Regions from separate parts of the Streptomyces sp. Pv4-95 genome, predicted to be linked through region 4. Evidence: riboswitches for the same ligand, from Rfam matches in the RefSeq annotation. Region 4 holds a riboswitch; each other region holds the start of a gene.
The links. Region 4 has a riboswitch for cyclic di-AMP ahead of QOM21_RS09960 (M23 family metallopeptidase). Riboswitches for the same ligand answer to the same signal wherever they lie in the genome.
Positions count from the first base shown of each region.

Region 1: another riboswitch for cyclic di-AMP. It lies ahead of QOM21_RS19320 (M23 family metallopeptidase); the one in region 4 lies ahead of QOM21_RS09960 (M23 family metallopeptidase).
Region 2: another riboswitch for cyclic di-AMP. It lies ahead of QOM21_RS04175 (C40 family peptidase); the one in region 4 lies ahead of QOM21_RS09960 (M23 family metallopeptidase).
Region 3: another riboswitch for cyclic di-AMP. It lies ahead of QOM21_RS14730 (NlpC/P60 family protein); the one in region 4 lies ahead of QOM21_RS09960 (M23 family metallopeptidase).

Region 1 is NZ_CP127172.1:4,408,933-4,414,211, forward strand. Features, by position in the region: gene QOM21_RS19310 (PP2C family protein-serine/threonine phosphatase) at 1-32, shown strand, start outside; gene QOM21_RS19315 (DUF2332 family protein) at 70-1,176, opposite strand; cyclic di-AMP (ydaO/yuaA leader) riboswitch at 1,715-1,858, shown strand; gene QOM21_RS19320 (M23 family metallopeptidase) at 1,870-3,090, shown strand; gene QOM21_RS19325 (aldo/keto reductase) at 3,247-4,188, shown strand; gene QOM21_RS19330 (hypothetical protein) at 4,333-4,635, opposite strand; gene QOM21_RS19335 (YDG/SRA domain-containing protein) at 4,798-5,279, shown strand, end outside.
Region 2 is NZ_CP127172.1:891,325-896,603, reverse strand. Features, by position in the region: gene QOM21_RS04195 (8-amino-7-oxononanoate synthase) at 1-865, shown strand, start outside; gene QOM21_RS04190 (ATP-binding protein) at 1,239-1,667, shown strand; gene QOM21_RS04185 (LysR family transcriptional regulator) at 1,680-2,618, opposite strand; gene QOM21_RS04180 (LysE family translocator) at 2,691-3,365, shown strand; gene QOM21_RS04175 (C40 family peptidase) at 3,434-3,907, opposite strand; cyclic di-AMP (ydaO/yuaA leader) riboswitch at 3,911-4,076, opposite strand; gene QOM21_RS04170 (hypothetical protein) at 4,478-4,786, opposite strand; gene QOM21_RS04165 (ATP-dependent Clp protease proteolytic subunit) at 4,793-5,279, opposite strand, start outside.
Region 3 is NZ_CP127172.1:3,362,351-3,367,629, reverse strand. Features, by position in the region: gene QOM21_RS14735 (hypothetical protein) at 163-516, shown strand; gene QOM21_RS14730 (NlpC/P60 family protein) at 714-1,865, opposite strand; cyclic di-AMP (ydaO/yuaA leader) riboswitch at 1,873-2,059, opposite strand; gene pcrA (DNA helicase PcrA) at 2,498-4,981, shown strand; gene QOM21_RS14720 (peptidoglycan DD-metalloendopeptidase family protein) at 5,054-5,279, opposite strand, start outside.
Region 4 is NZ_CP127172.1:2,238,287-2,243,565, forward strand. Features, by position in the region: gene QOM21_RS09945 (GNAT family N-acetyltransferase) at 1-787, opposite strand, end outside; gene QOM21_RS09950 (HPr family phosphocarrier protein) at 1,011-1,292, shown strand; gene QOM21_RS09955 (GntR family transcriptional regulator) at 1,728-2,417, opposite strand; gene QOM21_RS09960 (M23 family metallopeptidase) at 2,626-3,438, opposite strand; cyclic di-AMP (ydaO/yuaA leader) riboswitch at 3,451-3,607, opposite strand; gene QOM21_RS09965 (M16 family metallopeptidase) at 3,851-5,227, opposite strand; gene QOM21_RS09970 (M16 family metallopeptidase) at 5,257-5,279, opposite strand, start outside.

The DNA.
Region 1 (5,279 bases), 2.2 Mb from region 4:
TGCTCGCGCTGCAGCGGCCGCTGGGGGTATAGGCGGCGGCTCCGCCTCCGGCGCGTCCGGCCAGGGCCGTCATCGCGCCCCGAGGACGGGTTCCCGGAGCCAGTGCAGGATCTGTCCGTGCGGGCCGGTGAGGGCGACCGGTTGTTCGTCCAGCGACAGGGTCAGCAGATGCGCGTACTCGGGCGGCAGGGCATCGTGCGCCGGGTCGGTGATCCAGGGCAGCTCGGTGTGGTGCTCGTTGGAGATCCAGTGCCCTGGACCGCCCCGCTCGGCCAGGACGGACCGTACGAGCCGGGCGAACTCCGCACGGCGGGCCGGCGGCAGATACATCAGAGCGACGCTGTGGAAGATGACCAGCGTCGCCTCCCGCGGGGCCGCCGCGGCCAGCGCCGGCAGCTCGTCGACGAGATCCCCGCGGACGAGCGTGGGCCGGGGCGCGTCCCGTACCGCTTCGACGGCGGCCGCGAGCCGGTCCGCGCGCGCCCGCTGCCCGGGCCAGACCAGGGCCTGCAGCCAGCGGTGGTCGTCGGGCCGGGTGACCGGGTCAAGCGGGTCCAGATCGATGCCCGCGCGCCAGACGACCTCCGGCAGCGCGGTGGGCGCGGGCGGCGCGTCCGCCGGCGGGGGAGTCGCCCGGCTCGTGCGGCACGTGAACGTCACCGGGCTGCCCGGGGCGCCCACTTCCTGGGTGCCGTGGCCGCCTCCCTCGGCGCCGCCCTCGTAGCGGTAGCGGTAGCGGTCGGGGTGCAGGCACAGCCCGGCCGACGTGCCGACCTCGAGCAGTGCCAGCGGCTGCGGCAGCCGGGCGAGCAGCGGGAGCAGGGTGGCGCAGCGGGCGGGCTCGTTGGTCTGGGTGGCGCGCTGCATGATCACGGCGCGGACCTCGTCCCAGTGCCGGATCGTCCACTCCCGCCAGCGTCCGTACGCGGCCTCACCGTGCGGGCCCTGTTCGGCGTGCGGACCGTCGAGATAGCGGACGGCGGCGAGGAGGAGATTGGGCTGCTGCTTGTTCCCCGCGGGCAGCGACCCCGCGAGCACGTCGCAGAACTCGGCGTCCTGACTGATCCGCGCGGTCAGCTCCTCGTGGGCGTCGGACTGCCCCCGCGCCTGCTGCCAGGAGAACTCCCGGTACCGATCGGCCACTGTCTGCGCGCTGTTGACGACGTTGACGACCATGATCCGACGTTACTGCTCTCACGCTCCGTGATGGTCGGGCACCCCTCCGCATAACGACTGGCGCACGATCGTCGGGAGATCGTTTGGAGCCGGTTGGTCAACTCGCCCGGATTGGGGCGCTCGTGGGTGAAAAAGTCCACGCCAAAGCTCCTACGGAGCACATACGGATTCCCGGGAACGCTTGGAATTCAGTGGCCATCTCTATTACTGTCCGATAACGCAGCGCGGTCGTCCCAGCCGTCGCAAGTGGCGGCACCGCGCGCCGACGCCGAATCCCGTAAGCGCACTTCACGCACTCCCGTACCTCCAGCACTCCCGGCAATGCCGCACCCTCCGTATCTCCACCCTCGCTTCGAACTTCACGTAACTCCCGCACTTCACGCACCTTCTGCACGTCGCGCACGCCGCCACCGCATCTCGCACCGGCCGGCCGCACGGCCTGCTCCGGCGCACCGAAGAGCCCCGAGTCGCGCCGAAGCCCCGAAGCCGTCGGCCGGAGCCGCGGAACGCACCGGCCCTGCCGAGTCTGCCGAAGGCGCACCGAACCGCACCGAACTGCACCAAGGGAACCGGGGAACCACCACCTTGGGGTGAATCGGACGCCCTCGTCAGAGGGTGCCCGTAGGAGACCTTCCTGCTCCGAACCCGTCAGCTAACCCGGTAGGCGAGAAGGAAGGAAAGGAGTGCGCCCCCGTGGCGTCCAACAGGCCTGCCCCCGAGGTTCCGTCCGCCTACGACCTCGACGACCGGAGTGTCTTCGACGGGCCCGGCCCCCTCGACGACCCGGGTTCCCCTGACGGCCCAGCGGCCTTCGGTGGCCAGAGATTCCCTGAACACCGAGGTCACCTCGACGGGCGGGACTCCGGATTCGGATTCCCCGCCGCCGACCGTGACGGCGACGGGGAGTGGGAGGAGTGGAATCCCACCGAGGAGTCCATCCGCCCCGTCCGCGGCAAGCACCGGGTGGCCAGACAGCGCGGCGGCGGACTCGCCCGCAGCAGCACCGTCCTGGGCGTCGGCGTGATCGCCGCGGTCGGTGCCGGCGGGATGGCCACGGCCGAGGGCCGGCCGCCGGTCCCGATCTCGATGCCGGACGTCGGCGGCATGGCCGACGACCTCGCCGAGAAGCTGCCGGACGCCAAGTCGCTCCCCGGCATCGGCGGCCTCATATCCGACTCCGACGCCGACCAGAGCTCCGATTCCGCCGCATCGGCAGCGGGCGGCGCGGACTCCGCGGTCGCCGGCGCCCCCCTCGCCTCCCAGGGCAAGGACGCGGGCGAGACGCTGCGCAACCGCATCCTGCAGCAGGCCGATGCCCAGCAGGGCGCCGGTGAGCAGCAGGCGCGCGATGCCGCCCAAGACGCGGCCATCGAGAAGGCCGAGGAGGCCGCGGCCGAGCACCAGAAGGTGGCCGAGAAGGCTGCCGAGGCCAAGAAGGCCGCGGAGCTGGAGGCCAAGCGCGAGGCGGCGGAGGCCGCCCGCGAGAAGGCGGAGGCCGAGCGCCTCGCCAAGCTGGCGCGGAGCTTCATCGCCCCCGTCTCCTCGTACACCCTCACCGCGAGCTTCGGGCAGGCCGGCGACCGCTGGTCCGCCGACCACACCGGTCAGGACTTCGCCGCACCGACCGGCACTCTCGTCAAGGCCGTGCACTCCGGCACCATCACCCAGGCCGGCTGGGCCGGCTCGTACGGCTACCGCATCGTCCTGACCATGGACGACGGCACCGAACTCTGGTTCTGCCACCTGTCGTCCATGGTGAAGACCTCCGGCGAGGTCAAGGCCGGTGACGTCATCGGCCGCGTCGGCGCCACCGGCAACGTCACCGGCCCGCACCTCCACCTGGAGGTCCGCCCGGACGCCGGCGACCCCATCGACCCGATGACGTGGCTGCGCGACCACGGGGTGAGTGTCTGAGAGGCGCGTGAGGCGGCAGCGGGGGCGCGATCCGGTGGAGGGTTCGCCCCGGCAGCCGCGCGAGCCGTTGTGCTGGAGGCCGCGTCCTGAGGGGCGGGGACGAGGTTCGGGCTCGGCGGGGGAATTTTCCCTTCCGAACCGACGCTGCAACCACGCATGACCGCGACACACAAGACCCTCGGCTCGCTCTCCGTCTCCCCTCTGTCCCTCGGCGGCAATGTCTTCGGCTGGACGGCGGACGAAGCCGAGTCCTTCGCCGTGCTCGACGCGTACGTGGCGGGCGGCGGCAACTTCATCGACACCGCAGACGTCTACTCGGCCTGGGTGCCGGGCAACAAGGGCGGCGAGTCCGAGACCGTGATCGGCAACTGGCTGGCCGCCCGCGGCAACCGCGAGGACGTCGTCATCGCCACCAAGGTCGGCGCCCACCCCGACCACAAGGGCCTGTCCGCCGCCACCATCAAGGGCGCCGTCGACGAGTCCCTGACCCGCCTGCGCACCGACTACATCGACCTCTACTACACCCACTACGACGATGAGTCGGTCGAGGTCTCGGAGTTCCTGACCGCGCTCGACGACCTCGTACGGGCCGGCAAGGTCCGCGAGATCGCCGCGTCCAACATCTCCGCGCGGCGCCTGGAGGAGTCCCTGGCCTTCTCCACGAGCGAGGGCCTGGCCCGCTACGTCGCCCTGCAGCCGCACTACAACCTTGTCTCCCGCGAGACCTACGAGGGCGAACTCGCCGACGTCGCCGCCCGCAACGGCCTGTCCGCGGTCCCGTACTACGCCCTCGCCTCGGGCTTCCTGACCGGCAAGTACCGCCCCGGCGCGAGCGTCGACAGTGCCCGCGCCGAAGGCGCCGCCAAGCACCTGACGACCGACCGGGGCCGCCGTGTCCTCCAGGCCCTCGACACCGTCGCGGTCGCCCACGAGGCCGAGATCGCCACCGTCGCCCTCGCCTGGCTCGCCACCCGCCCCACCATCGCGGCCCCGATCGCCAGCGCCCGCACGGTGGCCCAGCTCCCGGCACTCCTCGCGGTCGGCGAACTCACCCTGACCGACGAAGACCTGACCCTCCTCACAGAGGCATCGGCCTGAGGGCCATCCCTTCCGGCACCATCACTGAGGGCGGCAGCGCGTGGGTGCGCGGCCGCCCTCAATGCGTGCAGCCCGTGCCCAGACCGTGGGGGAGGCCCTGCTCCTACGCCGGGGCGTCCGCTGGTTCGTCTACTTCTACTTCCGCTACTTCCGTCGATCGACCGTCACCCACGAGGCGAGCGCGACCCCACCGGCCACTGTGAACACAGAGGGCCACGCCCCGATCTTCTTCGCCAACGGATGCGACCCGGCAAACGCGGCCACATAAGCCCCACTCAACGCCGCAGCCGTCGCCCCACCGGCCTTCCGCTGCCACTCCCGCGCCGCCACGGCGCCGGCCGCAGCCAGCGCCACCCCACCAAGCGGCCGCTTCTTGGTCCAACGCGCGACGGCGTAGCCAGCCACAAGACCAGTTCCAGCCACCACACTTGTCGGTACGCGGGACATCGCATGAACCTCCAGATGAGAGACAACTCCCCGGAGGCTACGCCCGTGTCCATGCGGAAACGGAGGCGGTATTCCGATCATCTGGACTCGGCGGCCTGTGTGAGACACCACAGTCTGGTCACGTAAGGCATGCAGTGATCGCAGAGTTGGCATCATTCGCGCATGGCGAAGGCGAGAGCAGCAAACCCCGTTACGTTCGGTACACCACCAGGTGTACACGAAGGGCAACACTTCAAGGGGCACGCGGAGTTGCACGCCGCGGGAGTCCACCGTCAATTAGGAATGGGAATCTCGGGGACCGCAGCAAAGGGCGTAGATTCCATTGTGCTCTCCGGCGGATACCTCGACGATGCGTACGGCGAGACCGAGATCATCTATACGGGTGAGGGTGGTCGCGACCGGAACACGAAGTGCATGGTTGCTGATCAGACCATGGACTCGCGAGGAAACGCCGGCCTTCTGTTGAACCAGGCGCTGGGGAACCCCGTACGGGTCATTCGCGGGTTGAAGATCAGTTCGGCGCGGCGGCAGCCCACTGGCGGCTACCAATACTGCGGTCTGTTCCGTGTGGCGGAACACTGGATGACCATAGGCAAAGAAGGGTTCCGCGTCTGCCAGTTTCGTCTCCTTAAGATGGAACCGGG
Region 2 (5,279 bases), 1.3 Mb from region 4:
GGCGGCCCTGGTCCTTTCCTCCGGTTACGCCGCGAACCTCGCCGCCGTCACCGCCCTCAGCGGCCCCGGCGCCCTGCTCGTCTCCGACGCCGGCAATCACGCCTCTCTCATCGACGGCTGCCGGCTCTCCCGCGCCCGCACCACCGTCGTCCCGCACGCCGATCCGCAGGCCGTTCGGGCCGCCCTGGCCGGCCACGACGGCAGGGCCCTGGCGATCACCGACTCGGTGTTCTCCGTCGACGGCGACGCCGCACCGCTGCCGGGGCTCGCGGAGGCATGCCGGACGTACGGCGCCGGTCTTCTCGTCGACGACGCGCACGGACTGGGAGTGCTGGGCGAGGGCGGCCGGGGCGCGGCGGCCGCCGCCGGGCTCGCGGGCGACGCCGATGTGGTCGCCACGGTGACGCTCTCCAAGTCGCTCGGCTCCCAGGGCGGCGCGGTCCTCGGCCCCGCCCGGGTCATCGAGCATCTGGTCAACACCGCCCGGTCGTTCATCTTCGACACCGGACTGGCACCGGCGGCAGTCGGCGGCGCCCTCGCCGCACTGCAGCTGCTGCGCCGCGAGCCGGGCCGCGCCGCCCGCGCCGGGCAGGTCGCCGCGGAGCTGCACGGACGGCTCACCGCGGCCGGGCTCGCGGCCGTACGGCCGGACGCCGCGGTGGTCTCCGTACGGGCTCCTTCGCCGGAACTGGCGGTCCGGTGGGCGGCGGACTGCCGCGCGGCCGGACTCGCGGTCGGCTGCTTCCGCCCGCCGTCCGTGCCCGACGGGATCTCCCGCCTCCGGCTCACCGCCCGTGGCGACCTGACGGACGCACAGATCACCAGGGCGGTCGACACGATCGTGGCGACCGCTCCGGTCGCCTGAGCGAGGACCGGGCCCGAAGCGCCGTGGCGAGGTGAACCGCCCCACGGTGCCACCTTCCCCCGCGCGGCGGTCCGGCGTGCGAGCGCGGCGGGTGCTGCCGGCTCCGTCGCTGGTCGGCGACCGCCCGGGGGGGGGCGGAAGAGGGTGTGCTGAAGCCCCGTCATGTCGCTCAAATACGTTCTCACTTAGCAGAGTTCACTGCTTCGAGCGACAGATATATCCAGATCTTGGTGGATCGCCCACTGCACCCCATGGCGGATGGCAGGCTGTCGCAAGCAGCAGCCCGAGGCCCATCGGTATCCCGGTGGGCATCCCGGCTCCCCGGCCGGTGCGCCGGAGCCGGGCCTCGGTGGGAAGAAGGACGGCGTCGCGCATGGCAGACCACCAGGAATCCTCACTGACCCTGCCGAGCGACCCGGCCTCGGTCACCGCCGCCCGCGGATTCGTCCTGGAAGTGCTCGCCGGATGGGGAGTCCCCGCCGACGCGGTGATCGCCGACTCCGTCCGCCTGATCGTCTCCGAACTGGCGACCAACGCCGTTCAGCACACCTTCGGCCAGTCGCCGACGTTCACCGTCGAGATGCGGCTGGACCGCGACGAACGACTGCGCGTCGGTGTCACCGACAGTCATCCTCGCCGGCCGCGCCGTCTGCCGGCCGCGGTACAGCAGGACAACGGCCGCGGCTTGGTCATCATCCGCTACCTCGCCGCGGAGGCGGGCGGCAGGCTCACGGTCGTGCCCACCGAATCCGGCGGCAAGACCGTGTGGATCAGCATGCCGTGGACGGTCGCCGTCGCCTGAGGAGCCATCCCCTCAGGACGGCGGCGCGGCCTGCGCGGGAGCCCCCGAATGCCGGGTGAAGGCCCCGCGCAGCAACGCCCGCAGGGTGTCCGCGGCCGGTGCGCCGCCGCCGGTCCGGTAGGCCGCCGAGATCGTGCGCCGCAGGTCGGCGGGCTCCAGCCGGCGGACCCCCAGCGGAGTCACCGAACCGGCCGCCATCATCTCCGGCACCACCGCGACCCCCAGGCCCGCGCTCACCAGCGCGCACACCACCGCATAGCTGGGCGACTCGCAGCGCACCGCGACGCTCGCCCCGGCCGCCAACAGAGCCGCCTCGACCCCGCGCCGGTTGGGGTTGGCCGGCGCCATGCTGACCAGCGGCTGCCCGGCCAGCTCGGCCAGCGGCAGCCGCCCGGTGGCGGACGACAGCGCATGGCCGGGCGCGGTGACGAGCACCAGCTCCTCGGTCAGCAGCGGCTCCAGGCTCACGCCGTCCGGCGCCGGCATCGGATCGCCCGGCACATACGCGTGCGTCAGCGCCAGATCCACCTCGCCGAGCGCCACCGCCGCCATCCCCTGGGGCGGCAGATACTCCGTGACGCTCAGCTCCACATCGGGGTGGGCGCGCCGGAAGGAGCTGAGCGCGGGCGGCAGCAGATGCGTGCCCGCCGTCATGAACGTGCCGATCCGCAGTCGGCCGCCGGAAAGCCCCGTCAGCCGGGCCAGCTCGTGCCGCGCCAGATCCAGCTCGTCGAGCACCCGCCGGGCCCGTACGAGCAGCAGCTCGCCGGCCGCGGTCAGCCGCGCCCCGCGGTGGTGGCGCACCAGCAGCGCCGCACCCGCCTCCCGCTCCAGCTTGGCGAGCTGCTGGGAGAGAGCGGGCGCGGTGTAGCCGAGGCGGGCGGCCGCCCCGGTGATCGAACCGGCTTCCGCCACCGCCACCAGCGCGGCCAGCCGCGTCGGGTCGTACATAAAGAACCTCTTAAGGCAGGCAGAGAAGATTGCCAATACCTATTAAAGGCCCGGACGGGTGAAGCTGGCACCATGGACGGACAGCTGATCACCTTCACCGGCGTCGCCGCGGGCATGGTCGCCATGCCGGGCGCGGACTTCGCGGTCGTGGTGCGCAACGCACTCGCCTCGCGCCGGGCGGGGGTGGCGACCGCGGTCGGAGTCGCGGGCGGGCTGCTGGTGCACACCACGCTCGCGGTGGCCGGACTCGCGGCGGTGCTCGTCGCCGTTCCCGCGCTCTTCGAGTCCGTTCAGCTCCTCGGCGGCGGCTACCTGCTCTATCTGGGTGCCCGCGCGCTCGTGGCGGCCTTCCGCCGTCCCGCCGGGGCAGGCGAGGCGGGCGCTTCGGCGGACCCGGCTGCGACCGAGGAGGCAGCCCGGGGCACGGCTGCCCGCCCCGGCACCGTGCGCAGCCTGCGCCAGGGCTTCCTGACGAACGCCCTCAATCCGAAGGCGCCCGTGCTGTTCCTCAGCCTGCTCCCGCAGTTCGTTCCCGCGGGCGAACCGGCCCTGCCCCGCACCCTGCTGCTCGCGACCATGGTCGTCGGCCTCGCGCTGGTGTGGTTCCCGGCCGTGGCACTGCTCGTCGACCGCCTCGGCAGCTGGCTGCGCCGTCCGCGGGTGACGCGCGCCCTGGAGGTCGCCACGGGAGCGCTGCTGACCGCGTTGGGCGGCATCCTGCTCGTCGAGGTGGCGCTGGCCGCCTGACGGCGCATCAGCCGATCACCTGCCCGTCGGCCATCGACAGTTGACCCTCTGTCGTGTATCGGCCGAGGTCAGCCCACCCGCCCATACCGGACGGCGCGGCTCCAGATCTTCTCCAGCCGTACCACGGCCCCTGCCTTGGGGGCGTGCCAGATCCTGCCGCGGCCCGCGTAGATGCCGACGTGGTAGATGCCCCGTGAGGAGTGGAAGAAGACCAGGTCACCGGTTCTGCGGACGCCCGCGGGGACCCGCTCGGTGTGGCGGTACTGCTCCGCGGCGGTACGGGGCAGGGCCTTGCCCGCACGCTTGAACGAATAGCGCGTCAGGCCCGAGCAGTCGAAGCGGTAGGGACCTTGAGCGCCGTACTGGTAGGGGGACCCCTGCTTCGAGGCGGCGACGCGCAACGCTTTTGTGGAGCGTTGCGCGGCCGCGGCGTCCTCGGCCGCTCCTGGTACCAGCGTCGTTCCTCCGACGGTGATCAGAGCAAGGGCGCAGATGATGCCGGCACGTACCGGCAGGTTCGATCCATTCCTGCGCATGTTCATGCGCAACCCTTCGTCAGCCGCCTGCGAAGGAAGACCTGTCGGGTTCGGGCAGGCGAAGATGCCCGGCCGTGCGTACGGCTTCACCCCAAGGGATCCGCGGCCGTGATGGCCGGGACCCCGTCGTGCTCGGGTCCTCCGCTCCTGCCGATCCAAGCAGCGTCGACCGGACATCCGGACGGCGGCAGGATTAGGCGCCCGCCCGAACCGCCCCGTCACTGTGGCGGGGTCTTGTCGTCGAAGGGATCGTCACGCATCCACCGGCAGAATTCCGAGTTGAAAATGCCGTATGTGACATTCGCCACATACCGGCTAAATGGTTATTTAGGTGTGTTTGTCGGGAGTGTCGTGGCGGCCGGCAGGGGCGGGACCAGGGGAAAGCGCCGAGCGCCGCTGCAAGGAGGCGGTGCCCGGCGCAATTCGTCGCCTCCCCGCGAGAGGTGTCGACGCTGAGCCGTACGTGCGAGCCGAGACCGGCACGTGTCGCGCCGACGGCGTCCTGCACACGTCACAGGAGGGCCCGGCCGTCGTCGGAGGGGGGAGCTGCGAACGCCGGAAGAGGGGCCGTTCGCGTCAAGAAGGGGGTGGCGGCGGCACGGTGACGAGTCGTGCGCGTCGCTCGCCGTCCAGGACGCGCAGCGCCCGGGTGAGCGTCTCCTGATGCAGTTCGCTCTCCCCGCGCTGGTGCATCAGGGTGAGCGCGTCCCGCAGTTCGGCGCTCTTGCCGACCAGCGCCTGGGCGGCGCGCAGGCCGCTGTAGGTGGAGTCGCCGCGCGCCGGGTTGATGCGGCCCAGCAGGTCCACGACCTCCAGGTACCGGTCGATCAGTTCACCCTCGGCCCGTGTCAGCGCGGGCAGTGGAGGGAGTTCGGGTGGGAGCACGACCGCTCACCGTGCGCCGAGAGGGGCGGACGACTGCTTGCGGTTGCGGGTGAGGGCGTCGATCAGGCCGTATTCCACGGCGGCCGGGGCGTCGAAGATCTTGTCGCGTTCGATGTCCGCGGCGATCCGCGTCCGCGGCTGCCCGGTGTGCCGCGCCAGCATCTCCTCCAGCAGGTCGCGGGTGCGCAGCAGTTCATCCGCCTGGATCCGGAGGTCGGTCGCCTGCCCCTGGACCGGCTCGCTGAACGCCGGCTGATGGATCAGCACCCGGGCGCCGGGCAGCGCCAGACGCTTGCCGGGGGCGCCGGCGGCAAGCAATACCGCGGCGGCGGAGGCGGCCTGCCCCAGGCACACGGTCTCGATGTCGCAGGAGACGAACTGCATCGTGTCGTAGATGGCGGTCATCGCGGTGAAGGAGCCGCCGGGGGAGTTGATGTAGAGCGAGATGTCCTGCTCCGGCGCGGCGTGTTCGAGATGCATCAACTGCGCCATG
Region 3 (5,279 bases), 1.1 Mb from region 4:
AGCCCGCTTGCCCGGCATTGCTCACTTTCGACCGCCGATTGTCCGTAGCTGACCGCGCGGTCGCCGGGGCCGCGGTCGGCTCCCTGCCTGCCCTGACCGATGCGGCGATCGGGGGTGCCCTGCCCGAAGGCCCGTGCTATGCGGCGGATACGATCCAGCACTATGGACGTAGTAATCAATATCTTCGTCGGCCTGCACATCATCGGCATCGCCTCCCTGCTGGGCGGCTTCCTGACCCAGATGAAGGCGATGAGCGCAGGCGGGGCCCGGTTCGTGCCGGCCATGCTGCACGGCGCGCTGACGATGCTGGTGACCGGCATCGTGCTGGTCGGCCTGAACCAGGCGCAGGACCAGGAACTCAACAACATCAAGATCGGCATCAAGATGGCCGTCCTGGTGGTGATCCTGGCGCTGGTCTACGTCAAGCGGGACGAGGAGACGGTCGCCAAGCCGCTGTTCGGCGCGGTCGGCCTGCTCACGGTCGCCAACATCTTCATCGCGGTGCTCTGGACCTGATCCGGCCCGGTACACCGCTCGCGCGCTCACGGCGTCGTCCGGACGAGGCCCTGCGGACGGCCTTGCGGAAGGCCCTGCAGACGGCTCACCGCGCGGTCCCCACCTCCGGAGTCCGGTTCGGACTTCCGGGGCGGTGACCGCGCGGTGGCATGTGGGGGGTGGCCGTGGGGGGTGGCCTTGGCGGAGCGGCGCCGGCGCTATGCCGGGCGGACGCTCCCGTAGATGGGCATGTAGTAGATCGACTCCTCGCGGACGTTGGCGCCCGGCTTCGGTGCGTGGATCATCTTGCCGCCGCCTATGTACATCCCGACGTGGCTGATGTCGTCGTAGAAGAACACCAGGTCACCGGGCTGAAGGTCCTTGGTGGCCACCCGCTCGCCCACCTTCACCTGGTCCCAGGTCGTGCGCGGCAGGTCGACCCCGGCCGCCTTCCATGCCGCCTGGGTCAGCCCCGAGCAGTCGTAGGACGTGGGGCCGGTCGCGCCCCAGACGTACGGCTTGCCCATCTGCGCGCGGGCGAAGGCGAGCGCCTTGTCGGCCTTGGTCGAGTACGAACCGCCGGTGTCGCTGCCGCCGCCGGTCGAGCCGTCCGAGGCGCCGTCGCCGGGCTGCTTCTGCTCCTCGCGCTGCCGGCGCTCCTCTTCCGCCTGCTTGCGCGCCAGCTCCTCGGCCTTGCGCTGGGCCGCGGCCTCCCGCTTGCGCTCCAGCTCGGCCAGCCGCGCCTTCTCCTGGGCGGTCAGCCGGGACAGCAGCTGCCGGGCCTCGGCCAGCTTGCCCTGGACCGACTGCTTGGACTCCTTCAGTGACGTCTGGGACTCCTGCAGCCGCTCCAGACTGCGGGTCGCCTCCGCGCGCTGCCGGGTGGCCTCGGCCTGCTGCTCCTGGTAGTCGGTGACCGCCTGCTTCTGCCGGCCGGTCAGCCGCTCCATGAGGTGGCTGCGGTCGACGAACTGCTGCGGGTCCTTCGCGAGCATCAGCTGCGCGGTCGGGTTCATGCCGCCGGTGCGGTACTGGGCCGACGCGAACGTGCCCAGCGTGCGCCGGGACTCGTTCATCCGCTCCGCGCGCTTGGCGGCGGCGTCCAGGAGCTTGTCGACGGTTTCGCGCTGCCCCTCCGCCTTCTCCTTGGCGGCGTTGTACTTCTGGGTGGCGACCTCGGCCTGGCGGTAGAGGCCGTCGACCTTCTGCTTGACCTCTTCGATGGTGGGCTTGGGCGCCCGGGGCGCCGCGTCGGCGGACTGCGAGAGCAGCGTGACCGAGGCGAGGGCGGCGGTGGTGAGCCCGGCCGCCGTGCGGCGGCTTCCGGGCGAACTGAGCACGCGGGTGCGCGGCTTGCGATGCGACGCCAAGGCCGGCGACTCCTTCCGTGGACCGCCTACCGGGTTAGCTGTCGGGTTCGGGCGGGTGTCGCTGACGGAAGGCTTGCCCTACGGTCGTCGCGTCCGCCTCCGGCGGCCGCGCCGATCGATTCACCCCGGTGGTGCTGGTGGGTCCCCGGCTCCGGGTGCCTTCGTGGCAGGGCCGGACTCGGCGGAGGCGGCCCGTGCTGACGCTGTCGTCTGCGGGGATGCGGGCTGCCCGAGCGAGCACGGTAGCCAACTCGTGTGGCTCCTGTGAAGGCTGATGTTCGATTTGCCCGAAACCTTTTCGTGACCTGAATGTGTGCCAGGCGTACTTGCGGCAGATGTCGGGTTCGTGGTGGTGGCGGGGGCCCGCGCCACGGCTCCGGGGTGTGACGATCCGGTGCACGACGGTGACGAAGTGGGCCGAGGCGCCCCGCGTCGACGACCGGCGTCGCCCTCGTCGCCCGCCGGCTCCCGATTTCGACTCCCCGCGGCCCCGCCGGCCCCCTGCACGACACCCTGGACGGCTCCCGTTCAGCCGCTCCCCGGTCTCCTCCGGCGCCACTCCGGCCGATTCGGACCCACTATCCGATACTCCGGGGCGGGCTGTCAGTGGGGCCGCCTAGACTCGGTGGGCGATGAGCAGCCTCTTTGACGACAGCTTCCTGGCGGACCTCGGCCCGAAGGGCGAGGAGCCCCCGCCGCCTCCCGAGGACGAGGACGGTCCCGCACAGGAGGAGATCCCCGCCGACCTGTTCGGTGGCCGCTTCGACGTGCCCGGCGGGATCCCGCACGCCATCGGCCCGGGGCGCGACCGCTACTACCGCGACGGCGCCGCCCGCCCCGCGGTCGATCCGGACGCCCTCCTGGAGGGGCTCAACGAACAGCAGAAGGCCGCCGTGGCGCACACCGGCGGGCCGCTGCTGATCGTCGCGGGCGCGGGTTCCGGCAAGACCCGCGTCCTGACGCACCGCATCGCGCATCTGCTCGGCGCCCGCGGTGTGCACCCTGGTCAGATCCTCGCCATCACCTTCACCAACAAGGCCGCGGGCGAGATGAAGGAGCGCGTCGAGGAACTGGTCGGCCCGCGCGCCCACGCGATGTGGGTCTCCACCTTCCACAGCGCCTGCGTCCGCATCCTGCGCCGGGAGAGCAAGAAGCTGGGCTTCACGTCCTCCTTCTCGATCTACGACGCGGCCGACTCCAAGCGGCTGATGGCGCTGGTGTGCCGGGACCTCGATCTCGACCCCAAGCGCTTCCCGCCCAAGTCCTTCAGCGCCAAGGTCTCCAACCTCAAGAACGAGCTCGTCGACGAGGAGACCTTCGCCCAGCAGGCCGCCGACGGTTTCGAGAAGTCCGTCGCCGAGGCGTACTCGATGTACCAAGCACGCCTGCGCGAGGCCAACGCCCTCGACTTCGACGACATCATCATGACGACGGTCAATCTCCTCCAGGCCTTCCCGGATGTCGCCGACCACTACCGCCGCCGCTTCCGGCACGTGCTCGTCGACGAGTACCAGGACACCAACCACGCCCAGTACACCCTCGTACGCGAACTGGTCGGCCCCGCGGAGGAAGCCGGCGAGCTGTGCGTCGTCGGCGACGCCGACCAGTCCATCTACGCCTTCCGCGGCGCCACGATCCGCAACATCCTCCAGTTCGAGGAGGACTACCCGGACGCCACGACGATCCTGCTGGAGCAGAACTACCGCTCCAGCCAGACGATCCTCAGCGCCGCCAACGCCGTCATCGAGCGCAACGAGAACCGCCGTCCCAAGAACCTCTGGACGGACGCCGGAGCCGGCCCCAAGATCACCGGCTATGTCGCCGACACCGAGCACGACGAGGCCCAGTTCGTCGCCGACGAGATCGACCGGCTCACCGACGCGGGCGACGCCAAGGCCGGCGACGTCGCGGTCTTCTACCGCACCAACGCCCAGTCCCGTGTCTTCGAAGAGATCTTCATCCGGGTGGGGCTGCCCTACAAGGTCGTCGGCGGCGTGCGCTTCTACGAGCGCAAGGAGGTCCGCGACGTCCTCGCGTATCTGCGGGTGCTCGCCAACCCCGAGGACACCGTCCCGCTGCGCCGCATTCTGAACGTCCCCAAGCGCGGCATCGGCGACCGCGCCGAGGCGATGATCGACGCCCTGTCCCTGCGCGAGAAGATCACCTTCCCGCAGGCGCTGCGCCGGGTCGACGAGGCGTACGGCATGGCCGCCCGCTCCGCCAACGCCGTCCGGCGGTTCAACGTCCTCATGGAGGAGCTGCGCACCATCGTCGAGTCCGGTGCGGGCCCGGCGACCGTCCTGGAGGCCGTCCTGGAGCGCACGGGCTACCTCGCCGAACTCCAGGCCTCCACCGACCCGCAGGACGAGACCCGGATCGAGAACCTCCAGGAACTCGCCGCGGTGGCCCTGGAGTTCGAGCAGGACCGCGGCGAGGAGAACCCCGGCACCCTCTCCGACTTCCTGGAGCAGGTCGCGCTGGTCGCCGACTCCGACCAGATCCCGGACGAGGACGAGGACGGCAGCGGCGTCATCACCCTCATGACCCTGCACACCGCCAAGGGCCTGGAATTCCCGGTGGTCTTCCTCACCGGCATGGAGGACGGCGTCTTCCCGCACATGCGCTCGCTGGGCCAGACCAAGGAGCTGGAGGAGGAGCGCCGGCTGGCGTACGTGGGCATCACCCGCGCCCGTGAGCGGCTCTACCTCACCCGCTCGACGATGCGCAGCGCCTGGGGCCAGCCGTCGTACAACCCCGCCTCCCGCTTCCTGGAGGAGATCCCGGACGACCACGTCGAATGGAAGCGGACCGGGCCCGCGACGCCGTCCGCTTCCATGGGCGGACTCTCGTCGGGCGGCGGCTTCGGGAGCGGCATCGGCTCCGCGCTGTCGTCGTCGGCGCGGGCGAAGGGCCCGAGCGGCTTCGCGACCCGCCGGTCGAAGGACCGCACGGTCGTCGCGCTGACCATCGGCGACCGCGTCACCCACGACAGCTTCGGGCTCGGCACGGTCGTGGGCGTCAAGGGCAGCGGCGACAACGCCGAGGCGACGATCGATTTCGGCGGCGAGAAGCCGAAGCGGCTGCTGCTGCGGTACGCGCCGGTGCAGAAGCTGTAGCCGGCGCGGGGGACGGCGGAGTCGTCGGGCCGGGGGCATCGCCCTCGGCCCCTTCGACGGGCCGGGATCCGGTCAGTTGGGGTCGAGGCCGTGGCTGCGCAGCCACGGCAGCGGGTCGACCGCCTCGCCGCCGCCGGGGCGCACCTCGAAGTGCAGATGCGGCCCGGTGGAGTTGCCGGAGTTGCCCGAGTAGGCGATCTGGTCACCGGCCTTGACCGAACCGGAGCGGATCTTGGTGCTGCTGAGGTGGCAGTACCAGGTCTCGGTGCCGTCGGGTGCCGTCACGATCGCCATGTTG
Region 4 (5,279 bases):
CGCCCTCCGGCTCCAGCCGGTCCATGCCGTCGGCGAAGGCGTGGTTGACGGCGTGCAGACGGCCGGTGAAGCCGGCGTCGAGGACATTGCGCAGGGCCGTGCGGCCGATGCCTCCGGGGGTGCGGCCGGTCCCGATGACGGCGACCGAGCCAGGGGCCAGCAGCCGCTGGGCGGAGCGGGCCTCGGCGCGCTGCTCCCGGCCGCGCATCACGGCCATGGACTGCTCGGTCGGTTCGAGGTCGAATTCGAGGCGGACCACGCCGTCCTCGAAAGTGCGCTTCTGGGTGTAGCCGGCATCCGTGAACACCTTGATCATCTTGGTGTTCGCGGGGAGCACCTCTGCGGCGAAGCGGCGGATACCGCGCTCGCGGGCGACGGCGGCGATGTGTTCCAGGAGGGCGGAGGCGACGCCGCGGCCCTGGTGGGCGTCCTGGACCAGGAAGGCCACCTCGGCCTGGTCGTCCTCGGGATCCTTGGCGGGCAGCCCCTGGTCGTTGATCCGGTCGTAGCGGACGGTGGCGATGAACTCGCCGCCGACGGTCGCGGCCAGGCCGACCCGGTCGACGTAGTCGTGGTGGGTGAAGCGGTGCACATCGCGGTCGGACAGACGCGGGTAGGGCGCGAAGAAGCGGTAGTACTTCGACTCGTCCGAGACCTGCTCGTAGAAGGAGGTCAGCCGCTCGGCGTCATCGGCGGCGATGGGGCGGATGCGCGCCGTGCCGCCGTCGCGCAGCACCACATCGGCTTCCCAGTGGGTCGGGTAGGCGAGGTCCGGCGGCGTCTGCATGCGGCCAGGGTACGGCCGGGCACCGACAACCGGCTCGGCATGCGTACCCTCTGGAAACGGAACGGGCACGGCCACCGTGCCCGGCGCGGGCCCCGGCCCGTGCGCCCGGCGCCTCCCCCGAGGAGGGGCCGCACGCAGGAGGGCCAGGCCGACGGGCCGCCGGGACGTCCCGGCACCATGAGAGACTGGTCTAGACAACAGTCACGACTTGAAGGGCAACACCATGGCTGAGCGCCGCGTCAATGTCGGATGGGCCGAGGGCCTGCACGCCCGCCCCGCGTCGATCTTCGTCCGTGCCGCCACCGCGGCCGGCGTCCCGGTGACGATCGCCAAGGCCGAGGGCAACCCGGTCAACGCCGCCTCCATGCTCGCGGTCCTGGGCCTCGGCGCCGAGGGTGGCGAGGAGATCGTGCTGGCCTCCGACGCCGAAGGCGCCGACGCCGCGCTCGACCGCCTGGCCAAGCTCGTCGCGGACGGTCTCGAGGAGCTCCCCGAGACCGTCTGAGTCCTCGGGACCCCAGTGTCCGCGGCCCCGCCGTGACGACCGGCCGACGGTCGCCACGGCGGGGCCGTTTTCGTTGCCGGGGCGCTCCGTCTCCGGGGCCGTCCGCTGCCGGGGCCGGTTTCGCTGCCGGGGCACGCCGGGCCGGCGGAAGCCACGGAGCCTCCGACGGAAGCCCAGGTCTCCAGGCACAGCGGGACGTTTCGCAAAATCCTGGGTTGCTGCTCCGGCAGACCCGGCAGAAAAATGGCGCGGGATAATCAGCGCCGCGCACTGCTCCGAGCCATTGCCCCAAGAAATCAGCACCACTCCGCGGGCATGCCGAATATCCGGTTCACCGAATTCCGGGCCCGGCCAGGAGAAAGCGTGCCGAATTAGCGGCCACCGCCCTCCCCGCGTGCAATGTATTGCACGCCTTCTTTGTATACGGGGCCTTTGTTAATGGCGGGCGCGCGCCGTGTTGACGGGCTGTTTCGGCTTCCTCACCTCGGCCGCGCCGGCCCTCCGCAGCCGGTGCACCGGCAGGGACCGCTCGATATGAGCGGCCATCAGGGCGCGGGCGCGCTCGGCGTCGCCCCGGGCGACGGCGTCCAGCACCGCGCCGTGTTCGTCCCACGACTCGGCGACCCGGGCGGGCAGTTCGACGACGTACATCCACTCGATCTTCCGCCGCAGCTGGGTGAGCAGCGCCGTCAGACTGGGGCTACCGGCCGCCTGGGCCAGGGTTTCGTGGAACCAGCCGTCCAGTTGGCGCAGGTCCGCGGGGTGGCCGTGGCGTGCGCGCTCCCGGCCCAGCCGCACGAGGCCACGCAGCACCTTGAGATGGGCGGGGCTGCGGCGGGTGGCCGCGCGGGCGGCGCCCATGGGCTCCAACAGGGCGCGGATGTCCAGCAGATCGGCGGCTTCCTGCTCGGTCGGCTCGGCGACACAGGCGCCCGCATGATGGCGGGTGGTGACGAACCCCTCGGACTGCAAGGTCCGCAGCGCCTCCCGGACGGGGACCCTGGACACGCCGTAACGGGCCGCCAGGATGTCCTCGATCAGCCTGCTCCCCGGCGCGAGCACGCCGGAGACGATGTCGTCGCGAATCGCCGTGCATACCGCCTGCGCGGAAATATGGCCTCGCATCGTCCCGTGCCTCCGCCGCAATCCCCAGGAAACGCCGCCGATCGGCGACATTTCCGTGACTCTATTCGACCGGGACGGATTTTCCGACGGGCTTCGGGTATTCATGGATATTTTTTGGCCATCGGCATATCCGGTGGCCAAGGTGTCCCGATAACGCCGAAGCCCCGGCCGGGGCCGGGGCTTCGGAGAGGCTGCGGTGCCGTACGCGTCAGACGTTGACGCCGTGGCCGCGGAGGTAGGCGATCGGGTCGATGTCCGAGCCGTAGTCCGGGCCGGTGCGGGCCTCGAAGTGCAGGTGCGGCCCGGTGACGTTGCCGGTGGCGCCGGAGAGGCCGATCTGCTGGCCGGGGGTGACGGTCTGGCCGACCGAGACGCCCAGCGACGACAGGTGGCCGTACTGGGTGTACGTACCGTCGTTCATCTTGATCACGATGTTGTTGCCGTACGCGCCGCCCCAGCCGGCCTCGACGACGGTGCCCCGGCCCACGGCGTGCACGGAGCTGCCTGAGGCGGCGTGGAAGTCGATGCCGGAGTGGCTGCCGGAGGACCACAGGCCACTGGTGGCCTTGTACGGGGTGGAGACGTAGGAGCCCTCGACGGGCGCGACAAAGGCGTTGAGGCGCTTACGCTCCGCCTCGCGCGCGGCGCGCTCCTTGGCCTCGCGCTCCGCCTTGGCCTTCGCCTCGGCCTTCTTCTTGGCTTCCTCGGCGCGCTGCTTGGCCTCCTTGGCCACCTTCGCGGCGAGGGCCTCGGCCTTGGCCTTGGCTGCGGCGGCCTCGGCGGCCGCCTGCTGGGCGTCCGCCTGGGCGGCGATGCGGCCGGCGAGTTCGTCGCCGGCGACGACGGCCTGCCGCAGACCGGTGTCCTGGGTGGCGGCCGCGTCCGTGGCGGCCAGCGCGGGCGAGGCCACGGAGGCGACGACGCCGGTGGCGGTGAGGGTGGCTATGCCGGCGATTTTGCGGGTCGTGCGAGCAGCGCGGCTCGCACCACGATGCTTCCCGGTGGCACGGGTGAACGCCATGTGCTGGCTTGTCCTTTCCTTCCTTCTCGCCTACCGGGTTAGCTGACGGGTTCGGAGCAGGAAGGTCTCCTACGGCCCCCTCCGAGGAGGGATCCGATTCACCCCAGGGGACATGTGGGTCCCCGGCTCCCCTGGCTCGCGCCGTACGGGGACTCGGCGATGACTGTCCGGTGCCACGGTTGCGGCGTACTTCTGACGAACAGCCGGACTGACGCTAAACGGGACATCTTTCAATCGGCAAACAGAACCGGCACTTTGTGCGGCACGCCACAGGGGCACCACGCAACCAGCCACAATAATCCGGACATAAAGGAGATCCCGTGACGGGCGAGCGTCACGGGATCCCTTTTCCTGCGATTTGAGCGACGGTCACCGGCCCCCGCCGGACCGCCGCGGTGTCACCAACGGCAGGTCAGCCGCCGACGACCTTCACCTCGCCGATGCCCAGCGCCTTGACGGGCTCGGCGATCTGCGCCGCGTCGCCCACCAGGATCGTCACCAGCCGGTCCCCGGGGAAGGCGTTCACCACCGCGGCGGTCGCCTCGACCGTGCCGGTCTCGGCAAGCCGCGCGTACAGCTGCGCCTGGAAGTCGTCCGGGAGGTGCTGCTCGACCTGGTCGGCGAGGGTGCCCGCCACGGCGGCGGCCGTCTCGTACTTCAGCGGCGCGACCCCGACGAGGTTCTGCACGGCGACGTCACGCTCGGCGTCCGTGAGTCCCTCCGCCGCCACGGTGCGGAGCACCTTCCACAGGTCCTCGAGCGCCGGGCCGGTGGAGGCGGTGTCGACCGAGCCGCTGATGGCGAGCATCGCGGCGCCGCTGCCGTCCGCGGTGGAGCGCAGCACCTGGCCGAACGCGCGCACCCCGTAGGTGTAGCCCTTCTCCTCGCGCAGGACGCGGTCCAGGCGGGAGGTGAGGGTGCCGCCCAGGCAGTACGTGCCGAGGACCTGCGCGGGCCAGACCCGGTCGTGCCGGTCGGCACCGATGCGGCCGATGAGCAGCTGCGTCTGGACGGCGCCGGGGCGGTCCACGATCACCACTCGGCCGGTGTCGTCCGCGGTGATCGGCGAGGCCTTCACCGGCTCGGCGGTCGAGCCGGTCCAGGCGCCGAGGGTGCCGGCGAGCGACGCGTCCAGGTCGATGCCGGTGAAGTCACCGACGATGACGGCGGTGGCCGTCGCGGGCCGTACATGCGCCGCGTAGAAGGCGCGAACGGCCGCGGCGTCGATCCGCTCGACGGTCTCCTCGGTGCCCTGCCGGGGCCGCGACATCCGGGAGGCCGACGGGAACAGTTCCTTGGACAGGGCCATCGCGGCCCGCCGCGCGGGGTTGGCGAGCTCGTGCGGGATCTCGTCGAGGCGGTTGCGCACCAGCCGCTCGATCTCGCTGTCCGGGAAGGCGGGCGCGCGCAGTGCGTCGGCGAGCAGGCCGAGGGCGTGGTCCAGCCGCGACGCCGGCACTTCGAGGGAGACCCGCAGACCGGGGTGGTCGGCGTGCGCGTCCATGGTGGCGCCGCAGCGCTCCAGCTCGGCCGCGAACTCCTCGGCGTCGTGCTTGTCGGTGCCCTCGGACAGCGCGCGGGCCATGATCGTGGCGACGCCGTCCAGGCCCTCGGGCTCGGCCTCCAGGGGCGCGACGAGGTTGATCTCGACGGCGACGACCTGCTGGCCGGGGCGGTGGCTGGTCAGCAGGGTGAGCCCGTTGGGCAGTTGGCCGCGGTCCGGTGCCGGGAAGGCCCACGGCCGGGGCGCGCCACCCTGCGGCCTGGGGTGGAACTCCATGCTGGTCATGGCGGAATCTGCGCTGGTCACGGCATCGCTCACTGGGCCGCCTCCTCGTCGT